Regions from separate parts of the Limnobaculum xujianqingii genome, predicted to be linked through region 1. Evidence: predicted binding sites of a transcription regulator. Region 1 holds the regulator's gene; each other region holds the start of a gene.
The links. The regulator CRP, encoded in region 1, controls carbon source genes, mostly activating them, when cyclic AMP is high. The targets are predictions, from matches to a motif close to ATGTGANNNNNNTCACAT.

Region 1 (5,973 bases):
ATGGTTTGCTGGCGGTTTGTCGGCAAAACGGCTGGTTGGGGGCCGTTATGCATTTTCGCGGTTGTAGCGGTGAACCTAACCGTAGCCCTCGTGCTTATCATTCTGGCGAAACCAGCGATACTCGATTTTTTCTCAACTGGTTACAAGATACATTGGGAGAAGCACCTACTGCCGCAGTAGGTTACTCGCTGGGTGGCAATATGTTAGGTTGCTATCTGGCTGAAGAAGGTGACAAAGTTCCACTTGAGGCAGCAGTCATTGTCTCCGCTCCGCTGATGCTCGGTCCCTGTTCCCGTCGTTTAGAGCAAGGTCTGTCGAGAGTTTATCACCGCTATCTGCTGGGTTTACTTAAGCAAAGTACCAAACGTAAGCTCATTCGCTATCCTGGTATTATGCCGCTGCCCGGCTTATCACTGAAAAATATACGTTCTATTCGTGAGTTTGATGATGCTCTTACAGCACCATTACATGGATTTAAAGATTCCACCGATTATTATCAAAAGTGCAGTGCTCTACCGGTATTGCATCAGGTACGCATTCCTTTGCTGATTATTCACGCCAAAGACGATCCCTTTATGTCACCGGAAGTGATTCCGGCAAAAAACAGCCTGCCCGAAAATATTGAATATCAGTTAACGGAACACGGCGGTCACGTTGGCTTTGTCAGTGGTACATGGAAAAAGCCACAGATGTGGCTGGAACATCGTATCCCTGAATGGTTAACCCGCTATCTGGAGAAAAACAAATGATGATCCCGTGGCAGCAACTGGCTCCCGAAACGCTGGAAAGTATTATTGAATCCTTTGTTTTGCGTGAAGGCACCGATTACGGAGAACACGAAAGATCACTACAGCAGAAAGTCGATGACGTTAAGCGTCAGCTAAAAAGCGGTCAGGTCATATTGGTTTGGTCAGAACTACATGAAACCATCAATATTATGCCCAAAGATCGTTTCAGTGATGATATGGAAGAACAACCTTATCCGGAGTATTGATTCATCTGAATAAAATTTTATGACAGCCCTGCATCAATCCGACTATGCTCTGGTAATAATAATGAAAATTAAGGAATCAGGTTAATGTCAGCAAAACATCCAATCATTGCAGTTACTGGTTCCAGTGGAGCCGGTACTACTACCACCAGTCTGGCCTTCAGGAAGATCTTTCAGCAGTTAAATTTAAGTGCCGCACGCATTGATGGTGATGCATATCATCGCTATACACGCCCGGAGATGGATGCGGAAATCCGTAAAGCCAGAGAGCAAGGTCGCCATATCAGCTATTTTGGCCCCGAGGCCAATGACTTTGCACTGTTGGAAAACAGCTTTATTGAATACGGAAAAACCGGAAACGGACGCACACGTAAGTACTTGCATACTTATGATGAAGCGGTCCCCTATAACCAAACCCCGGGTACCTTTACTCCCTGGCAACCGTTACCTGAAACCACAGACTTGCTGTTTTATGAAGGACTGCATGGTGGCATCGTCACCGCTAAGCATAATGTTGCCCAGCATGTCGATCTGCTGGTTGGCGTAGTTCCTATCGTTAACCTGGAATGGATACAAAAGCTAATCCGCGACACGGTGGAGCGAGAACACTCCCGGGAAGCCGTGCTGGATTCCGTAGTTCGCTCTATGGATGACTACATCAATTACATCACCCCACAGTTTTCCCGGACTCATATCAACTTCCAGCGCGTCCCCACCGTTGATACTTCTGATCCATTTTCTGCGAAGAGTATTCCAACGATGGACGAAAGTCTGGTAGTTATTCACTTCAGGGGGCTGACAGGCATTGATTTTCCCTATTTACTGGTCATGTTACAGGGATCGTTTATCTCCCAAACAAACACTCTGGTCATTCCGGGAGGAAAATTGGGGCTGGCAATGGAGTTAATTATCACACCATTAATACAGCAACTATTAGAAGGCAGAATATTAGAATAGGGAAATGAGGGTAAAACAGGCGAATAACCCGAATCAGCGCCGCTTAACCCTCATTTTAGTAAGACAACACGAGACTCTTGGCTCAACCTGTGTTAAAATCATAGTGTGGGTACAATAGATAAATTAGAGTTCGCTCAGGCTGATGTGGCACCAGCCCACAAACACCTCTATATTCTTTTTTACATCAGCTATAATAGCGCTCACCTGGCAAGTTATATGCTTCGGGGCGGGTAAGATTTTCGGCAAGCTTCTCGCTTTGCTGTGTTAGGCAGTGACTACAAAGAGGATAACAACAAATGGTTCTCGGCAAACCGCAAACAGACCCTACTCTCGAATGGTTTTTATCTCATTGTCATATTCATAAATATCCATCCAAGAGCACACTTATTCACCAAGGTGAAAAAGCAGAAACTCTTTACTATATTGTAAAGGGTGCCGTAGCCGTTCTGATTAAGGATGAAGAAGGTAAAGAGATGATCCTCTCCTATCTCAATCAGGGGGATTTCATCGGAGAACTTGGCCTGTTTGAAGAAGGTCAGGAACGCAGTGCCTGGGTCAGGGCAAAAACAGCATGTGAAGTTGCTGAAATTTCATATAAGAAATTTCGCCAGCTGATTCAAGTTAACCCGGATATTTTAATGCGTTTATCCGCTCAGATGGCCAGCCGCTTACAGGTTACCTCTGAGAAAGTAGGAAGCCTTGCCTTCCTTGATGTTACGGGCCGTATCGCACAAACATTACTCAATCTGGCTAAACAACCGGATGCAATGACCCATCCAGACGGAATGCAAATCAAGATCACCCGTCAGGAAATTGGTCAAATTGTTGGATGTTCCCGTGAAACGGTAGGACGTATTTTAAAAATGCTGGAAGATCAAAATCTGATCTCCGCTCATGGAAAGACTATCGTTGTCTACGGGACTCGTTAAATAATAAAGAGAAGCGGATAGGTTTAGGGCCTCCAGTTGCCATATCCGCTTCCCTTTACCCGGGAGGCCTATGTGGCGACGAGTCATTTATCATCCAGAAGTCAATTATGCTCTGCGCCAAACGTTAGTTCTCTGTTTGCCTGTCTTGCTGTTTTGGCTACTCGACGACCTGGCAACCGGCTTTTTACTCTCCCTTGTTCCTGCCTGCTGCAGTATTGGTGGTTTGGATACTCCCCATAAACACTTTTTCAAACGGCTGGCTATTGGCGGCGGGTTGTTTGTTATCAGTAGTGTATTGTTGCAGTTTCTTCTGTTGTGGTCGGTTCCACTACCGATCTGCATGCTTATTCTGACGCTATTATTTGGCGTAACGGCAGAAATTAGTCCGCTTTATGGTCGGTTAATGCCTGCTGCATTAGTCACCGCTATTTTTACCCTCAGTATGGCGGGCAACTTACCTGTTTGGCGAGTAGCCATGTTATTTGCCATTGGCACAGTCTGGTATGGTTTGTTTATCCATCTGTGGTTTCGGCTTTGGCAAGAACAGCCCATGCGAGAATCACTTAACCTGCTTTTCCGTCAGTTAGCCTGTTATTTTGAAGAGAAGTACAGCTTACTGACCCAGCACACCGACCCGGAGAAAGCTCTCCCTCCACTACTGTTACAACAACAGAAAGTGATGGACATCATCTCATTGATTTATCAGCAAATTTATATGATCCCTAACCTGAAACACCCTCGTCATCGGCGATTAATTCAGGCGTTTCAAGTGGCCCTCGATTTGCAGGAACACATTACCGTCAGTTTGCACCAGCCAGTCGAGGTACAAAAACTGGTTGAACAGAGTCAGGCCGAAGCCATCATTCGTCATAATGCAAAGACCATTAGTCAACGTTTGCAGGCATTAGCCGATAATATTCTCTATCACCGCCGTTCAACGCCTTTCAATATGGATTCTGAGTTATCAGCACTGGCAAAAATTGCCCGACAGCATCCGGATAATCCGGTAGGAACTTTTTGTTATTATCATTTCAGCCGTATTGCTCACTTACTTAGCCGCCAAAAGCCTCTATACAACCGAACACTGATGCCGATGCAAAGTCGTCTTCCTTTTTTGCAGGCGCTAAAAAGTTATTGTTCCCTTAAATCTGCCGCATTCAAAAATGCCGCACGCCTTGGCCTCACATTAGCGGCAGGCGCCGGCATTGGGCTGACGCTCAATCTACCCAAGCCTTATTGGATACTAATGACCATTATGGTGGTCAGCCAGAATGGCTATAACGCGACCCGTATTCGAATTCAGCACCGCTCACTGGGCACCATGATAGGTATTCTTGCCGGAGCGGCAATTTTGCATCTCTACTACTCTCAGAACCTGATGTTGATTTTGATGTTGGTACTGACATTTTGCTCTTATCTAATAGTACGTAAGAATTATGGTATGGCGGTGATTGGGTTCACCATTACCGCGCTCTATACCTTACAGATTATCTCTAACAGTGGTATGAACTACCTGTTGCCACGTCTTATCGATACGGTTATTGGCTGTATGCTGGCATTTGCCAGTAGCCTGTGGCTGTGGCCTCAATGGCAAAGCGCACTGTTACGTAAAAATGCTCACAACGCACTGGAGACCTATCAACAGCATCTGCGGCAAATATTTAATATGGGCACAGATGTTGCTGAACTGGCCTATACCCGAATGAGAGTTAATCAGGCTCACAATACGCTTTTTACCGCATTGAATCAGGCCATGCAGGAACCGGGATTCAATACCCGCTATCTGGCCGATATGCGTCTTTGGGTTACCCATAGCCAGTTTTTGGTTGAGCATCTGAACGCGATAACAACCATCGCCCGAGACCAATATGTACTGGTTCCCGCGTTGGCACAGAAGTATTTAAACGCTTGTGAAGTCCTGATTCAGATTTGTCAGCAGCGTCTGGAATATGACGGCCCCAGCGGTGATACCAGCATATTACCGATTGTGGAATCCGGGGATGATAAAGATGAGTTATCAGAGATCTCGATGGAGAAACATATCGAAAGGATACTGGCACACCTTACGACAATGCATACTATTTCTTCACTAGCGTGGCAGCAGAGGCCGCATCATGGAATGTGGTTGAAGAGGAGATTGAGAGAAGAGGGGTAGCTAATAATTTTTTGAAAATTTACCTCGGTGGATATTCCGGCCGTAAACACTATGTATTCATATCTTCACTGTGCTCGGCCGGAAGGGCTATGTACTCAGCTTCGGAGTGCTTCGGGCCTAGCCGGGCTACGGGCACTTCGTTGGCTTACGCCAAATCGACCCCCACGCCCGTCTTTCCCTCAGTTTAACTCTGCTAGTTCATAACTATTTTCAGTTTCAACTAGTTACCTTTCGCTTCAACCATTTGTTTTACCGCTTTTTCAAAGCAATCCATCCCCTGTTGTAGATCTTTTTCCGGGATAACCAGAGATGGAGCAAAACGGATTACGTTAGGGCCGGCATTAAGCAACATCAGGCCATTTTCTACTGATGCAGCAAGAAACTCTCGCGCCATGCCCTGATAACCAGGCTGTAGTTCGGCACCGATTAGCAAGCCAAGGCCGCGAACGTCGGTGAATACATGATAAAGCTGATTAATTTCTTCCAGACGGGTAACGATGTATTCATAGCGTGATTGCACACCCGACAGTACTTCCGGGGTATTGATCACATCAAACGCCGCTTCTGCTACTGCACAGGCCAATGGATTACCGCCATAGGTGGTGCCATGAACACCGGGTTCCATTACTTGTGCCACTTCATCAGTGGTTAACATAGCACTAATAGGGAAACCACCACCCAGTGCTTTGGCTGAAGTTAAAATATCCGGAACGATACCGTATTGCATATAGGTAAACAGTGAACCGGTTCTACCCATGCCAGACTGTACTTCATCAAATACTAATAGCGCTTTATATTGATCGCACAGCTCTCTAACTCCGCGCAGAAACTCAGCGTCAACCGGGGTGATTCCCCCTTCTCCCTGAACCGGTTCCAGTACCACGGCACAAGTGTGGTCATCAATAACGGCTTTAACAGCATCCAGATCGTTAAAAGGAATA
Region 2 (5,973 bases), on a different contig from region 1:
AACCAGCCAGCATGGTGAACAACTTCCTGCAGGGCAACGTTTATGATGGTTTCCGCCATTTTAACCGCTTTTTCGTGAATACCCTGTTAGGTATGGGCGGTTTTATTGATGTTGCCGGTATGTCCAATGACAAGCTGAAAAAGGGCTATAACAAAGAGTTCGGTCAGGTGCTGGGTCATTATGATGTTCCATACGGTCCTTACGCCGTATTACCTGCTTATGGCTCTGCGACCCTGCGTGATGAAGGTGGTGGCTATGTGGATTACGTTTATCCGGTGCTAAGCTGGATAACATTCTGGGGCTCTGTGGGCAAATGGACCGTTGAGGGTATTGAAAGTCGTGCTCAATTCCTCGATCAGGACCAGATGCTGGCTAATTCGCCGGATCCTTATATCTTCGTTCGTGAAGCGTACTTCCAACGTCATGATTTCCTTGCAAACGACGGTAAGGTTGATGTAGAGAAGAACCCAAATGCGGATGCATTGAAAGATCAACTGGATGATATCGATTAATTATTAATATTATTGATTGAAAAAATCTGAGACCTCCGACCGACAGTGATTGTCATCGGAGGTTTTTTTATAGGATGTTACTCGGAACTTACCGAGCAGAAGGGATGTAATGATGAAGTATCTGGTGATGATTATTGCGGGATTATGTTTTACCAGTTCAGCTTTAGCCGCCTGTGCAGAAGATGAAAATGCACATTGTACATATTACAAAGCTGGGGAGTTAAAAAGCGAAAGTAGCTGCAAGGTAACAACCTGCGCAGCGACAGATGTGTATTTCTTAAGCCAGTGGGAGTGGGGCAATGGTAACCATGTTGATATACACATGGATCCGGAAACTAAAAAAGTGACATTAAATGATAAGCCAACCTACAGTTTACCTTCTGAAATTACTGGAAAAATGACCTGTTTTGGTGTTGTAGACAGTGATGAGCTGATGTGTACTAACTCTGGCAACTTCTAAGCAAAAAATAACGCCACTCCTTATAGAGTGGCGTCAGATATAGAACAGTAGGACTGAATCAGAAGGTATAGTTCAGGTTGATACCGTATAGCCATGCTTTCCCTTCTGAACGGAAGGTATAGGTTGGGCTATTGGCTGAGTTGTTCAGTTTCTCTTCAATCTTCACTTTTTGCCCGTGCATATAAGATACGCCAAGATCAATTGAAGCATCTTTGGTGAAGATGTAGGTTGAACCCAGGCTTAACCATAAACGGTCCTGGTCAGGAATTGAAATTGAACGGGTGTCAGCAGGTACTGCGCTATCGTCAAACGCAATACCGGCACGCCAGGTCCAGGTATCATCATGATAGTAAGTGGTACCTAACGCGATACGGTATGCATCACGGAAGTTTTCTTTCTTATAGAACAGCGTTTGTCCTTCGTTGCCGGTACCTTTTAACTCTTTGAACTCACTCCAACTGGTATAGCTCAAGCCGTAATGCATAGCCCATTTCGGTGCTACTTTATGGTATCCCGCAATCTCCCAAACTTCTGGCAGAGACAGCGTTAAATCACCATTAACAGTTTGACCATTGGTTCCCCATGGCATCCCTGTAGCGGCTTGTAGAGCGTTATATCTGGATGGTAACTCACTGCTGTAATCACCACTAAAGTCGATATCTACCTGTGAGCGATAGCTCAGGCCAATACGGTTTTCTTTATCGATTTCATATAGCAGACCAGCGTTCCAGCCATAGCCCCACTCGTCGCCTTTCATATGAACGACTTCAGTATCTCTTGGCATTCCGTTGCTATTTTCACCGGCATGACGGTTGATTTCTGCTTCTGCGTAGATCGCATTAAAACCAGCACCAAAGCTGAAATATTCATTGATACGGTAAGCGGCGCTGAGATTAAGGTTGCCGGTTTTTAATGAGGTTTTACCCGCTAAAGGGCCTGCCGCATAGTCATCAGCGAATTGGGTAGAAAGGCCGTAGTTACTGGTTAAAAAGCCACCAACAGCCCAACGATCATTAATTGGATAGATAAAGTGAAAGTTAGGAACCCATTCGTTTGGCGTAATGTCACTAACGGACATATCTGAACCTGACGGTGAAGTACCGCTGATTTTTACTGTAGGTTGGACGTAAATGGCGCCACCAGAAAATGTAGGGCGGTCAAACATCGTCATTGATGCAGGGTTACGGCTACCTGATGCCGCATTATCAGCAATCACACCTTCACCGGAAAACGCACGACCTAACCCTGAAGCTGATGATTCCTGAAGCTGGAAGCCTGATGCATAAAGATTAGAAGATACTGCTGCTATAACAATTGCCAATGCTGACTTTCTTAAAATATTTTTGTGGTGCATACCAAAATCTCAAAAGTGATAAAAATTATTACGGATTGTAATAATTGAGGCGGCATTGTAGGGAGTAAGATGATAGCGACAGATTAGACCAGTTGACCGGAATGACTGAGGTTAAGGGGGATTCGGGCTGAATACTTTAGTTAAAAGTAAATACTTTTTACATACAGGGCTGGTTACATTTGGGTTGTATCAACATGAAAAATTATAAAGGCAATAATAATCATATTGTTATAAATCAATTTTGTGTGGAACGATTAATTATTGCCCGGATGATTGACCCTGCCATAACAAAACTCATGCGCAAATTGGGCAGGAAGAGTAGTATAGGAAAGATTATTGAATTTTGAGCTAGATCTCATTCAGGTTTTAAATAAAACGACCATTCAGCCGTTTTATTCACAGGAGAAGAGTACGATGTCTGATTCATTAAAATGTAATGCACAAGAAACCGCTGCTTGTTGTTGTGTTGATGTTGGTACCGTGATGGACAACACGGATTGCACCGCGTCTTACCAAAATGTGTTTACCAATCGTGGTGAAGCAGAGCTAATGTTGAAGATGCTGACAGAAAAAGCACGAGCAACAGAGTCTGAGCCTTGCCTGATTGAAAGCCGTCTGACTGACGTGGCTGGTGGAGTGGAGCTGAGCGTAGACTTCACATTCTCGTGCCAGGCTGAAACCATGATTTTCCAACTGGGTCTGCGTTAATCGCCGCCAGTTTTTGTATAGTTTAGAATAATGCTAACGCCGGAATACCGGCGTTAGCCATAAATGGACGGAGCAAAACATGCAGGTGTTAATTATGCGGCATGGCGAGGCCAGTTATCATGCTGACAGCGATCCGGCTCGCAACTTAACAGAGCGTGGGCGTAAGGAAACGGCTCAAATGACGCTCTGGCTACGACAACAAATTGCTGATATTGAATGGGTATTAGTCAGTCCCTATGTTCGTGCTCAGCAAACGCTGGACGTAGTCAAAAATGAATTCCCTCTGCTATCTTCCTCTACCATAGAAACGTTCTCAGCCCTTACGCCGGGTGGTGATGCCATATTATCCGCCGATTATCTGATGACCTTAGCGCAGGATGGGGTGAGTTCCGTATTAGTGGTTTCTCATTTACCGCTGGTGGGCTATCTGGTGTCTGAACTTTGCGGAGGAATATACCCGCCTATGTTTAGTACTTCAGCCATAGCGGCGATTACGCTGGATGTCGAAACTGGCAGAGGCTCTCTTGACTGGCAGCAAACGCCAGGTTCACTGGGCTAATTGTTGAAGAGTATTTAGATTGGTTCTAGTGAGTATTCCGGCCTTAAGCATAAACCTGCTGTCGGGCCGGAAAAGTCAGTAATTTAAAGTCCAAGCCGATGCGCTACTACTTCCTCCAGCAAACTTACCAACTCTGGATCCATATACTTGTAGTCGTCAGGAATATCCAATACATGAAGGGGCTTATGTTCTATCAGACGCTGGTATTCCGCCACAATACGGTTCTTATGTTTTTGTTCCATAACGCAAATCACATCAGCCCACTGTAACAATACCGGAGTTAACGGTTTACGGGCATTGCGACTGGTTCCGGCTGATTTAACTGAGAGGTCGGGATGGCGACGCCATACCTGCTCTGCGGTAGGGCTTCGCCATTGGTTACGACTACAGATAAATAATACATTCATACGGCAGTCAGGCCTCTTCCATGGCTTTTAGCGTTCGTTGACTATTGGATATTCTGGGGTACTCAATACCTAGCTGCACCGATCTTGCCAGCTTGTCATGACGGGTATAGAGCATTTTCCAGTTCTTTTCTCCACGATAGTCGTCTTTTGCCCGACCACCCTGGTGTTTTTTACGTTTGTTTTGTGAGAGCCGCCAGGCCCGGTTTCGGATGTTATCCATAAATTGATGCCTCATCAGATTAATCGTGGTTCAGCAGCCGCGATAATACAGAGAGGTTGAGACGGGTTAGCGTCCGGCTTTATGATACCGAATGTAGCCAATAACCGTCCAGTAGCTATTTTTGCGAATCGAGCTGCTCAGGGTTAGTGGCTAAAGGGGAAAAGAGCGCAGGTAAGTAGTGAACAGCTTGATACATGGCTACCGATGAGAGAGTTCCACAGAGAATGGAAAGCCAGAGAACTTCAAAATCTAACTGTCCCAAAAAATAAATAGAGTGGTTGGGAGTAATCCCGACGTTATTGCACCAATCAGCGCGGCAAAAGGAAACTTTTGATACAACGGCGTTAAGTTGGCAATAATGATTCCAGTCGTCAGTGCCGGCAAACTTCCCCAGATATAGGTAATGAGCAGAACAAAAGGTAACTCACGGACGATATCGCGGAAGAAACCAGATGGATAACCCGTATAGATATATATCGTGGGAATCGCAACAATCAGTCCAATTAATGGCCCCAAAAGGGTAAACCAGACGGTATTATTTATTATTCGATGTGTTTTACTCATATTTGGCAACTCCCTGCGGTGGACATCATCAGACTTTCCGGCAGGTTAACTGGCGTATGTGAAAATAACGTGAAGTTAGAATGGAGTTGGGTCTTCAGAAGTTTCCTGAGCAATTAATACCAATATTGCGGCGTTCCCACCAAACTCTTTAGGTGCCTGATGAAAGGCCATCACATCTGGATGTTGTGCCAGCCATAACGGCGTTTGCTGTTTCAGTACATAGGTACCATAGCCATGCATAATACAAGCACAGTGAACATGTTCCCGACGGCAGGCGGCGATCAATGCCCCTAACTCTTGTTTAGCCTCTGCTTGTGTTAATCCATGCAGGTCAAGAAACAGCTCTGGCGAGTAATCACCACGGCGGAGTTTTTTTACTTCATAGCTATTAGCGCCAGGGCGCACATAACGGATAGGACTATCTTCACTTAGCAGAGGCTGAAATTCATCAGAAAAATAGAAACTGGCATCCATTTGCTCCTGAAGTAAACGTTCAACCGGTCGCTTTTTCACTTTGGGTTTAATGCGATGCAGAGCCTTATCCTGGCGCAGGGGTTTTATTCCACGAACCGAGTCCCGAAATAGCGCATGTTCTTCATCTGATAAGGTAAATTTATTTTTCTTCAAGAGTTCAAAATTGACTAAATGTGATAAAAGATAACGCTTAGTGTAACCCGAACGAGCGTTCTGTCTACGTCAGATATAAAATGAGTGTGATTATTTGTGCTGAACTGATAGCAGAATTACGCTTGATTACAGCTGATTTGTTACAAGCTTCGTGGCAAACTAGGGGGTTATTTGCGAATTCTATTCCTTGCCGGAGGGCTCATTGGACAAAATTTTTGTAGATGAAGTGGTTAACGACATGCATACCATTCAGGATATGCTGCGTTGGTCCGTCAGTCGTTTTAATGCGGCAAGTATTTATTACGGCCATGGAACGGATAACCCATGGGATGAAGCCGTTCAACTGGTACTGCCAACTTTGTTCCTACCGCTGGATATTCCCCCGGAAATGTATTTTTCTCGCCTGACGCTCAGCGAACGCCAGCGTATTGTTGAACGAGTTATTCGCCGGGTAAACGAACGTCTACCAGTGGCCTATCTGACCAATAAAGCCTGGTTTGCCGGTCATGAGTTCTTTGTTGATGAGCGGGTATTAGTGCCTCGTTCTCCAATTGGTGAACTG
Region 3 (5,973 bases), 200 kb from region 1:
CCGGTACGGGCAAAAACACACAGGCGCTGACAAATTTCCGGACTATCTTCCTCCAGTCCAAACCAGTAACGCAATCCATCATTTCTGTTAGCGTTAAACAAAATGATGGTGCCTCCTTGCCGTTCATCGTCTGTCCAGCTCTCTTCCAGTTTATCGGTCGGGTATAAAAATCCGGTGCGATGACCATCGTCGTAGTCTTCATAATAGCCCTGCTGCTCAATCCATTGATAAAGCTGTGCCAGTTCATCCGGAACCCAGAGTTTTTCAGGTAATACGGCCTTTAATTGTTCCAGTAATTTTCCCATGATGATTTCTCCTGACAGAGGTAAAGTTGGGATACAGACATGGCATTTTAACGGAAACGCTGGCGGTATTCGCTGGGAGATATGCCCAGAGCCCGACTGAAGACGGCAGAGAAGTAGTTGCTGTCTTCAAAGCCACATTCTGATGATATTTCACTAATTTGCATCTGTTTCTGTCGCAGTAGTGCCATGGCTTTGCACAGCCTGAGCTGGCGCAGGTAATGGCTGATACTGACCCCGGTATGCTGCTTAAACAGCGCCTGTATACTTCTTGGCGAGAGCTGGTGATGGTGACAGAAATCCTCCAGCCGGAAGGCGTTACCGATACCGGCATGCAGATCCAGCATCAGACGATCCAGTAATTGTGCATCCGCCAGTTGATGACTGTCCGGCGGGTGACGATAGCGTTGTAGTAATAAAATCAATTGTAGAAACAGAGACTCGCTTAGCTGAACAGAGAGCGCATCAAATTTAATACACTCTTTTGCCAGCGCATCAATTACCGTCTGAATGGCGGATATCCCCTGAATACCCAGCCGCCAGTAACGCTTTTCCTGACTGTCATTATCGCCGGGGATCAGCGTTTCCCAGTCTGCCGCCAGATTTAGTCGCGAACGGCAATAGAGAATATTATTCAGTTCCAGATCGTTAACCGACTCATAACCATGATGATCGCTGGCATTGATATAAAACAGATCGCCACAGGTAATGTAGTAGGGCACGTCATTGACAATATGCAGGCCATTACCGCGTCGGACGATCACCAGTTCATAAAAATCATGGGTATGAATAGGAAAAACAGGTTGGGGTAACCGCTCTGCAACGGTTACCGTATTTTTTTCGCTGAAGAAAAAATCATGAGTGTGAAGTTTCAGTAATGACATGCGATCTGTTTCCCTGCCGGCACTTCTGGTATCCAGTGTGACATATCACCGTTAGCTTTACGGTGATGGAGGTCTTAATCTGGTTGTCATTAGTCACCCTGATTAAAGTAATGCTTTGTTATTACTGGCTTATGGTATTTCTCATTTGCAGTGGTGACAGCGAGAATTCTCGCCGAAACTGAACCGAAAAGTTATTACTGTCACTAAAGCCACAGGCATAGGCAATATCGGTAATACTGTCATCGCTTTGGAACAGACGCCGCCGGGCCTCCAACAGCCGAAGTCGGTTAAGGTAGCGCTGTGGCGTCATACCTGTAGCCTGTTTCACCTGACGGTGCATAGTGCGCAATGCCAGCGAGAAACTTTCCGCCAGTTCTTCCCAGTTCACCTCTTCGCTGTAGTTATTGCGTAACCAGTTAAGCAGTGCGCCAACACAGGCTTCACGGCTATCTTGCCTGACGGTTTCAAAACAGCTTTGGCGCAGCAACATCAGCAGTTGTAAGAACAAACCTTCACTGGAGGCAATATCTTCCAGTTCGCTGCTGTTAGCGCTTGTTTGCAGGCAATCAATGCAGTTTTTTGCTTTTTTTAATGCAGATGAATTGATTTGCCAGTGTGACTGCTGCTGGGTAGGAGAACCGGGTAACCAGGCCTCAATATCCGTCAAAAAACGAAAGTTCTTGGGTGAACGATACAGCACATTGGTTAAATGAAGGTTATCCACGTTTTCAAACTGATGATGATCTTTATCGCGAACAAAGCAAACGGTGCCGCTGCACAGGGCGTAGGGAGTGTCGTTAAAGATATGCACGCCAGAACCGTGCTCCACAAGAACGATTTCATAGAAATCATGGCTATGTTCAGGAAAAACACACTGTGGCGCCCGGTTTTCAATCGCTATTGTTGAGGCATCGGATGCAAAAAAGCCATCACTTTTTAGTAAGGTCATTTTGTGACTCCTTTCAACATCGTGTAACTAAAAGCTTAGAGGAAAATCGGGGCGCTTCGCCTTAGAAATCAGACGCGACATCGGCCAAAAGTGACCATTTATTTAAGATCGGCGAGTTTATTGATTAGTTTGTGCAGAAGGTCACATTACATTTCAGGCCTGAGAATTAAGCGCGGTTTTGCCATTTTGTGATCGGTTTCACATCAGTCTTTGTTATTTTGCCAGTCCTGCTGGTGGCATGGCAGTGGCCCGAAGGTAGAGCTCGCTTACTCTCCGTAGACTTCCCGCTATAGATGAATAAGGGGAAGGTTACTATGAGCGTACGCAATATTGTCGCCATTGATTTAGGTGCATCCAGCGGTCGGGTGATGCTGGCCACCTGGTGTACTTCAACTCAACGCTTAACGCTTAAAGAGATCCATCGGTTTGCTAACTGCCTGACGCCGGTTGATGGCCACGATACCTGGGATCTGGCAGCGCTCGAGAGCGAAATTCTTACCGGACTAACCACCATTGATAATAATGGCGTGCGGATCTCCAGTATCGGTATTGATACCTGGGGCGTTGATTACGTTCTGCTGGATAAGCGTGGAGAGCGCGTTGGGCTTCCATATGCCTATCGGGATCACCGTACCGATGGTGTGATGAATAGGGTGATGAACGAGCTGGGCCAGAAAAGTCTGTACTGGAAAACCGGTATTCAATTTTTGCCTTTTAATACGCTATACCAACTGAAAGCGTTTAGTGAGCAGCAGCCAGAATTGATCGAGCAGGTTAAGCATTTGCTGCTGATACCTGACTATTTGCACTATCGCCTCACCGGTAAAATTAACCATGAATATACCAATGCCAGCACGACGCAAATGCTCAATTTGAGCAGCGGTGACTGGGATAATGAACTGCTGGATTATCTGGGTATTCCACCTCAATGGTTAACGAAGCCATCCCAACCGGGAACGCCGATTGGTGAATGGCAGGCACCGTCGGGTCGCTCGGTTCCGGTAGTTTCTGTTGCCACCCATGATACCGCCAGCGCGGTGATTGCTGCGCCGTTAACCGGACATCATTGCGCCTACTTAAGCTCAGGAACCTGGTCGTTAATGGGAATTGAAAGCCTCAATCCGTTTAATGACCTGAAGGCGATGGCCGCTAACATCACCAATGAAGGTGGTATCAACGGCACTTATCGCGTCCTGAAAAATATTATGGGTCTGTGGCTGTTGCAGCGTATCTGTTGTGAGCTGGCGATCGCCGATCTGCCACAGCTGATTGCTAAAGCTGAGAAACTGCCTGCTTTTACCAGCCTGATTAATCCTAATGATGAGCGGTTTATCAATCCCTCTTCCATAGTGGAAGAGATCCGTCAGGCTTGCGCAGAGCATCAGCAGCCGGTACCTCAAGCGCCGGAAGAATTGGCCCGCTGTATTTTTGACAGTCTGGCCATGCTCTATCGTCAGGTGATGCTGGAGCTTTCCGCCCTGCAAGGGCAACCGATTAAGCAATTGCATATCGTTGGTGGAGGTTGTCAGAACGCCTTCCTGAACCAACTTTGTGCTGATGTCTGCCAACTGACGGTATTAGCCGGACCGGTTGAGGCTTCCACGCTGGGAAATATTGGTTGCCAACTGATGGCGCTGGGAGAAATCGACAGCGTTGCCAGTTACCGCAAGCTGCTAACGGAAAGCTTCCCGCTGCGCTGCTATACCCCAAATCCTGTTTTTGATTTTGCACAACACTGGTGCCGCTTTCAGGCACTCAGCCACTCTTATGAGGAATTTGTACTATGACAACATCAATTGACCAGGCCTGGAATCTGGCCAAAGCTCGCTATGCTGAATTTAACGTGGATGTGGAATCCGCACTGAAGCTGCTGGATACCTTACCCGTTTCTATGCACTGCTGGCAGGGGGATGACGTTGCTGGTTTTGAGAATACCGGAGGCGCTCTGACGGGTGGCATTCAGGCGACGGGTAACTATCCGGGAAAAGCCCGTAACGCGACAGAACTGCGTTCGGATCTGGAACAGGCGCTGGCGTTAATTCCGGGCCCAAAACGCCTGAATCTGCATGCCATCTATCTGGAGTCTGACACTGCCGTTGAGCGTAATGAAATTGAACCAAAACACTTTGCCAACTGGGTTGAGTGGGCGCGTCAGAAAGGTATGGGGCTGGACTTTAACCCAAGCTGTTTCTCCCATCCGCTTAGTGCCGATGGCTTTACGCTATCTCACGCCAATCCGGAGATCCGCAAATTCTGGATTGAACACTGTCAGGCCAGCCGTCGTATCTCTGCTTACTTTGGTCGTGAACTGGGCACTGCTTCAGTGATGAACATTTGGGTTCCGGATGGTATGAAAGATCTGACCGTTGACCGCTTTGCCTTCCGTGAGCGTCTGATGACCGCGCTGGATGAAGTGATTAGCGAGAAGATTGATGAGAAATATCACCTCGATGCGGTAGAAAGTAAGCTGTTCGGTATTGGTGCAGAAAGCTTTACCGTCGGTTCTAACGAATTCTATCTGGGTTACGCCACTACTCGTAAAACCGCACTTTGCCTGGACGCAGGGCATTTCCACCCTACCGAAGTCATCTCCGACAAAATTTCCACCGCGATGTTGTATGTGCAGCATCTGCTGCTACACGTCAGCCGTCCGGTGCGCTGGGACAGTGACCACGTAGTGCTGCTGGACGACGAAACTCAGGCCATTGCCCATGAAATTATCCGTAACCGTTTGTTTGATCGTGTACACATCGGTCTGGATTTCTTTGATGCCTCCATTAACCGGATTGCTGCCTGGGTAATCGGTACCCGCAATATGAAGAAAGCACTGCTGCGGGCACTGCTGGAACCTACCGATATGTTACGCAAGCTGGAAACTGATGGTGACTACACCGCACGTCTGGCGATGCTCGAAGAGCAAAAAAGTTTACCGTGGCAGGCCGTATGGGAAACCTACTGCCAGCGTCATAACGTACCGGCGGGCAGTGAGTGGTTACAAACCGTGCGCCAATATGAACAATCCGTACTCAGCAAACGTTAAGGGCTCTCTATTATGCAACACATTATTTCTTCATGGTTTGTTCAGGGTATGGTCAAAGCGACCAGCGATATGTGGCTTAAAGGTTGGGATGAGCGTAACGGCGGTAATATCAGCCTGCGTTTGCTACCTGAAGATATCGCTCCTTATCAAAAAGATTTCTATCCTGAGCCTCGTGATGAGGCGCTTAGCCAGTCCATGCCACAGCTGGCAAACCATTATTTTATTGTTACCGGTTCCGGCAAGTTCTTCCGTAATGTGCAGTTAAATCCGGCGGAGAATCTGGTAGTTTTACAGGTGAATGGTGAGGGTACCGGATATCGTATCCTATGGGGACTGGATAAAGGCGGTTTACCAACCTCTGAACTGGCGGCTCACTTCCAGTCACACATTGTGCGTATGGGAGTTAGTGCAGGTAAAGATCGGGTCATCATGCATTGCCATGCCACTAATCTGATTGCACTGAGTTATGTGCTGGAACTGAAAAACGAAGTGTTTACTCGCGAATTATGGGAAGGCAGTACTGAATGTCTGGTGGTTTTCCCTGATGGGGTTGGTATTGTTCCATGGATGGTGCCGGGCACCGATGGTATTGGTGTTAGCACCGCAGAACAAATGCAGCACCACTCGCTGGTATTATGGGCATTCCACGGCATTTTCGGTACCGGACCAACGCTGGACGACGCATTTGGTTTAATCGATACGGCGGAAAAATCAGCGGAGATCATGGTGAAAGTACGCTCCATGGGCGGTAAAAAGCAGACAATCTCTTCTGACGAGCTGGTAGCTTTAGGCAAACGG
Region 4 (5,973 bases), on a different contig from region 1:
AAAGCATTGGTAACCATTTTTATCACTATTAAGGAGCTAAAATGATTACTACTGCTATTTTCCCCGGTCGCTATGTACAAGGTTCCGGGGCTGTTGAGAAATGTTTGGGTGATGAGTTATCACGTTTAGGCCAGAAGGCTTTAATTCTGCAAGATCCCGTCGTTCATCAAAAGCTGGGCAGTGATATTGCTAAAGCGCTGGAAGGTAAAATCGCCTGTCAGGTTGAGGTATTTAACAGCGAATGTTCTGATGAAGAGATCGATCGTATTTCGGCATTAGCACAAAACTATGGTGCTGAGGTGATTGTTGGTATTGGCGGTGGGAAAACGCTGGATACCGCTAAAGCAACCGGCGCATTCCTTAAATTACCTATTGCTATTGTCCCTACGCTGGCCTCTACCGATGCACCCTGTAGCTCTTTAGTGGTGATTTACACTCAGGAAGGAAAATTCAAGCGTTATATGATGATCCCTCGTAACCCTGATGTGGTACTGGTTGATTCAAAAATTATCGCACAGGCACCGGTACGTTTTCTGGTCTCTGGTATTGGCGATGCGCTGGCAACCTGGTTTGAAGCAGAAGATTGCCGCATAAAAATGGCAGGCAATATGACTGGCCGCCCTGGCCCTATGTCAGCTTATGGTCTGGCACGTTTATGTTATGACACTTTGTTGCAATATGGTGTGTTGGCAAAATCCGCCTGCGAACAACAGCAGGTCACTCCGGCACTGGAACACGTTATTGAAGCTAATACCCTGCTCTCCGGATTAGGTTTCGAAAGTGGCGGTCTGGCTGCGGCACACGCTATTCATAATGGATTAACCGTGTTGCCACAAACTCACAGCTACTGGCACGGCGAGAAAGTCGCCTTTGGCACACTGGCAATGCTAATGCTCACCGACCGGGAACCCGAAGTGATTAATACGGTGTATAACTTCTGCCGTGATGTCGGACTGCCAACTACGCTGGAAGATATCGGACTAAAACAGGTCAGCGATGACGATTTGATGAAAGTAGCTGAAGCCTCATGCAGTCATGGAGAAACCATCCATAACGAACCACATGAGATTACCCCCGAAAATGTACTGGCGGCGTTAAGGGCGGCTGACGCCGAGGGACAAAGACGTAAACGGTTCGCCTGATATAAGATAAAAGCAAAATAGCCCGCATCGCGGGCTATTTTATTAAAACAACATTTAAAAACTTAATCGTTGGGAGAGACTACCGTTGGGGTCGACTTGGCGTAAGCCAACGAAGCGCCCCTAGGCAGGCTAGGCCCAACGCACTCTGGGCTTAAGTACAGATTGTTTCCCGGCCGAGCACAGTGCTGATATATACATATAGTTTTTACGGCCGGAATATTCACTGAAACCAACAAATACACCAGCATTCTCATACCACAACTACAGACTACTTCATTAAGTAAAAAATCCAGCATTACCCCAGCGCCTTCAACTCCTGATTCACTTTCGTCAGCCATTCTTTATGCATTTTACGATAGTGCGGTTTAGCGCGGCGGGCCATAACGGCAATGGTTTCCAGCTGATGTTTAGCTTCCAGCTTATCGCCCTTCTCGACCAGTAACTGGTAATAACGAAAACGCGCTTCTGGTCCGGTGTAGTACTCAACCAATACTCTGAATTCATCTTCTGCTTTATCAAGATCGCCGATTTGCTGTAGCGATCTGGCATACAGCAAATGACCATCCTGAGAGCGATAATCAGGATTAGCATCAATTAATATTTCCAGAGTTTTCTGACAGGAGACCGGATCGTTATTATCAAACTGTGCCTGAGCCAGCTTAATTAAAATATCGGGGTCCTGAACGAAGATGCCGGTTAAGGCTTTTTGATAATTTGTCGCCGCTTCCTGCGCTCTGCCAATACGTAACAGCTCATCCGCTAAACGCACATAGTTTTGACTGGTTTCAGTAATCACCAGTTCATCACGCAGCATACGCACATGACGCTCCGGATCCATTTTATCCTGAGCTTTGCCTATCAGCCGTTTTCCATCGCGACTGCCTAACAGGTCCGGTAATAAAATTGCCAGTGCATATACCGCACAACCAATACCCGGTAAACCAATGATAAGATATAACCAATAACGTTCCTGCCCGGTTTTCACCACGTGAACGCCACACATGATTTGAATAAGTACAACCAGAATGACCGGCATTTCAGCACTCCCTGCCAAAAATAAAATAATAGCTATAATCGGTGCATCATATTGCTGAGACCGCTGTCTGACAATGGGTTCAGTAGATAAACACAATAAAATAATAAAATATGAAATTAATTGATGCCCCTTTTTCTATTTATAGAATTTAATTATTCCTTGTTATAAATACTCCAAAAATATGCAGAAAAAATAGTCTGCTCACAGGGATGCCTAAACGACCGCAATCTGTGGCATAATGTGCCTAATATCACACTTTCAACTATGAGTATTCGTCTTGTTAATTAGCAATAATATTACTATGCAGTTTGGCTCCAAGCCGCTGTTTGAAAACATTTCGGTCAAATTTGGCGGCGGTAATCGCTACGGTTTAATTGGTGCTAACGGTAGTGGTAAATCCACCTTTATGAAGATTCTGGGTGGAGACTTAGCCCCTTCTGGCGGTAACGTATTCCTCGATCCAAACGAACGCTTAGGTAAACTGAAACAAGATCAGTTCGCCTATGAAGAGTACAGTGTGCTGGATACCGTGATTATGGGCCACTCTGAACTTTGGCAAGTCAAAGAAGAGCGTGACCGCATCTATAATCTGCCAGAAATGAGTGAAGAAGATGGGTTAAAAGTTGCCGATCAGGAAGTTCAATACGGTGAGATGGATGGATATACTGCGGAGTCCCGTGCCGGTGAACTGTTATTAGGTGTCGGTATTCCGGTAGAACAGCACTATGGCCCAATGAGCGAAGTCGCTCCCGGCTGGAAACTGCGGGTATTACTGGCTCAGGCTCTATTTGCCGATCCGGATATTCTGCTGCTCGACGAACCAACCAACAACCTGGATATTGATACCATTCGCTGGTTGGAACAAACGCTGAACGACCGTAACAGCACCATGATCATCATTTCCCATGACCGTCACTTTCTGAATATGGTATGTACCCACATGGCCGATTTGGACTACGGTGAACTTCGTGTCTATCCGGGTAACTATGATGAGTATATGACCGCTTCAACTCAGGCTCGCGAGCGTCTGCTGGCAGACAATGCTAAGAAAAAAGCTCAGATTAACGAACTGCAATCTTTCGTTAGCCGCTTTAGTGCCAACGCCTCAAAATCTCGTCAGGCCACATCCCGTGCACGTCAAATAGATAAGATTCAGTTGGAAGAAGTGAAGGCTTCCAGCCGTCAGAATCCATTTATCCGTTTTGAACAGGATAAGAAACTATTCCGTAATGCGCTAGAAGTGGAAAACCTGTCAAAAGGTTATGACGGTAACGCCCCACTGTTCAAAAACATCAATATGATGCTGGAAGTGGGTGAAAAAGTTGCGGTACTGGGTACCAACGGCGTGGGTAAAACTACCCTGCTGAAAACCTTAATGGGTGAACTAACGCCAGATTCAGGACGCCTGAAATGGTCTGAAAACGCCAGCATTGGTTATTATGCTCAGGATCACGCCTCTGATTTTGAAATCGATATGACCGTGTTTGACTGGATGAGCCTGTGGATGCAGCCTAACGATGATGAACAATCGGTACGCAGCGTATTAGGTCGTCTGTTGTTCTCTCAGGACGATATCAAGAAGTCGATCAAAGTTCTGTCCGGTGGTGAAAAAGGCCGCATGCTGTTTGGTAAACTGATGATGACTCGTCCTAACATTCTGATTATGGACGAACCAACCAACCACCTGGATATGGAATCTATCGAATCACTGAATATGGCGCTGGAGCTGTATCAGGGAACGCTGATTTTCGTCTCTCACGACCGTGAATTTGTTAGCTCACTGGCAACACGTATCATCGAAATTACACCAGAGAAAGTCACCGACTTCAGCGGTAATTATGATGATTACTTGCGTAGTCAGGGAATTAATAACTGATTAGTCTGTACACAATAATAAAGGCCACCAACAATTTATGTTCGTGGCCTTTTTGATTACTATTACATAGCATCAATGGATATTCCGGTCGTAAAATCTACGTACCCATATCAACAACATGCTCGGCCGGAAGAGCCATCTACTTAGCTACAGTGCGTGTCGGGCCTGGCCGGACTATTAGCTATTTTAAGACACAAAAGTAAGCCATCAGGCTTCATCTTTATCCAAAAGGCCACAGGTATATGCCTGTGGCCTTTCTACATCAAATTTACTAGCAGTATTTAACTACCCGCTGACTCCGAACGGCGAGCGCCAGCGAACGAAGCGCGTCTTTGTTGAGCAGGTTTATCCGAGCGGGGCTTCTGATTACGTGGCTTATTGTCACCTCGTCCTTCAGATTTATTACCCCATGGACTATTGTCACTACGACCTGCTGTTTGACCAGTTGCCGGACGAGAGCGACCTGAATTTGGACGTCCACCTTGTCCTTGTCCCTGACCTCTGCCCTGACGACCATTGATAATCGGTTCGGCTTTAATAGTTGGATCTGGCTCATAACCCGGTAACGCGATACGCGCAACTTCAAACTTCAGTAAGCGTTCAATATCACGCAGCAGTTTATGTTCATCAACACAAACTAAAGAAACTGCCTCTCCGGTACATTCTGCACGACCGGTACGACCAATGCGGTGAACATAATCTTCCGGTACGTTTGGCAGCTCATAGTTAACTACGTGAGGCAGATGATCGATATCCAGACCACGAGCAGCAATATCAGTAGCAACCAGTACGCGAATTTTACCGTTCTTAAACTCATCCAACGCGCGGGTGCGGGCGCCCTGACTTTTATTACCGTGAATAGCTGAAGCAGTAATACCATCTTTATTCAGCTGTTCTGCCAAATGGTTAGCGCCGTGTTTTGTACGGGTAAATACCAGCACCTGTTGCCACTGGCCTTCACCAATCATTTGTGACAGCAATTCACGCTTACGTTTTTTATCAACAAAGTGGACTTTCTGATCCACCAGTTCTGATGGCGTATTACGTTTTGCCACTTCGACAGAAGCTGGATTGTGCAGCAATTTAGATGCCAGTCCTTTAATCTCATCAGAGAAGGTCGCAGAAAACAGCAGGTTCTGGCGTTTGGCAGGCAGTTTAGCTAAAACACGACGAATATCGTGAATAAAGCCCATATCCAGCATGCGGTCTGCTTCGTCCAGTACCAGAATTTCGACTTTAGATAAATCAACGGCATTCTGATGTTCCAGATCTAACAAACGCCCCGGTGTCGCCACCAGTACATCGACACCCCCACGCAGTTTCATCATCTGTGGATTAATACTAACGCCACCGAAAACCACCAAAGAACGAATATTTAAATGGCGGCTATAATCACGCACATTTTCACCAACCTGAGCAGCCAGCTCACGAGTTGGGGTCAAAATCAGAGCCCTGACAGGGCGACGGCCGCGAGCTGCTTCACCGCTTGCCGTTAAACGCTGTAACAGAGGGAGTGTAAAACCAGCGGTTTTACCCGTTCCCGTTTGCGCACAGGCCATTAAGTCGCGGCCCGATAAAACAACAGGAATCGCCTGCTGTTGAATAGGTGTAGGATCGCGATAACCCTGTTCTTCAACCGCGCGCAAAATATCGGCACTTAAGCCGAGTGAATTAAAAGACATATAAGGAAAAACTCCAGACTCGCCCGGCAAACATTCCGTAGAGGAATAGTCGTTTGCTACGGTCCTGACGAGATTATTATTACGAGGAATGACGTTGAGGCATTACCGCGAGGAATATGGCGTAGACCGAAGTACGCCGAATGCGGTCAGTATAACAGAACTTCCTTCAGTTAGTGTAACTATTCAGGATTTCGCTAATTAACGATTGATTATCGACTTTTTAAAAACAATAAGGGC

Region 2: a site for CRP is predicted at 2,668-2,685, ahead of GOL65_RS17215 (YfcZ/YiiS family protein). Genes of this name have one in related genera too.
Region 3: a site for CRP is predicted at 2,322-2,339, ahead of rhaB (rhamnulokinase). Genes of this name have one in related genera too.
Region 4: a site for CRP is predicted at 2,417-2,434, ahead of GOL65_RS18755 (ABC-F family ATPase). Genes of this name have one in related genera too.

The regions. Positions count from the first base shown of each region.
Region 1 covers NZ_JABMLK010000001.1:2,479,956-2,485,928, forward strand. The annotation lists gene GOL65_RS11275 (hydrolase) at 1-749, shown strand, start outside; gene GOL65_RS11280 (YheU family protein) at 746-994, shown strand; gene GOL65_RS11285 (phosphoribulokinase) at 1,079-1,948, shown strand; gene crp (cAMP-activated global transcriptional regulator CRP) at 2,245-2,877, shown strand; gene GOL65_RS11295 (YccS/YhfK family putative transporter) at 2,948-5,032, shown strand; gene argD (bifunctional acetylornithine/succinyldiaminopimelate transaminase) at 5,253-5,973, opposite strand, start outside.
Region 2 covers NZ_JABMLK010000002.1:735,264-741,236, forward strand. The annotation lists gene mlaA (phospholipid-binding lipoprotein MlaA) at 1-512, shown strand, start outside; gene GOL65_RS17205 (hypothetical protein) at 622-972, shown strand; gene fadL (long-chain fatty acid transporter FadL) at 1,031-2,326, opposite strand; gene GOL65_RS17215 (YfcZ/YiiS family protein) at 2,741-3,034, shown strand; gene sixA (phosphohistidine phosphatase SixA) at 3,114-3,593, shown strand; gene GOL65_RS17225 (low molecular weight protein tyrosine phosphatase family protein) at 3,677-4,000, opposite strand; gene GOL65_RS17230 (hypothetical protein) at 4,008-4,220, opposite strand; gene GOL65_RS17235 (hypothetical protein) at 4,470-4,784, opposite strand; gene smrB (endonuclease SmrB) at 4,860-5,411, opposite strand; gene prmB (50S ribosomal protein L3 N(5)-glutamine methyltransferase) at 5,614-5,973, shown strand, end outside.
Region 3 covers NZ_JABMLK010000001.1:2,681,488-2,687,460, reverse strand. The annotation lists gene GOL65_RS12205 (hypothetical protein) at 1-305, opposite strand, end outside; gene rhaR (HTH-type transcriptional activator RhaR) at 353-1,186, opposite strand; gene rhaS (HTH-type transcriptional activator RhaS) at 1,308-2,135, opposite strand; gene rhaB (rhamnulokinase) at 2,450-3,922, shown strand; gene GOL65_RS12185 (L-rhamnose isomerase) at 3,919-5,175, shown strand; gene rhaD (rhamnulose-1-phosphate aldolase) at 5,188-5,973, shown strand, end outside.
Region 4 covers NZ_JABMLK010000002.1:1,030,197-1,036,169, reverse strand. The annotation lists gene GOL65_RS18765 (glycerol dehydrogenase) at 42-1,142, shown strand; gene GOL65_RS18760 (hypothetical protein) at 1,438-2,178, opposite strand; gene GOL65_RS18755 (ABC-F family ATPase) at 2,456-4,054, shown strand; gene rhlE (ATP-dependent RNA helicase RhlE) at 4,336-5,736, opposite strand.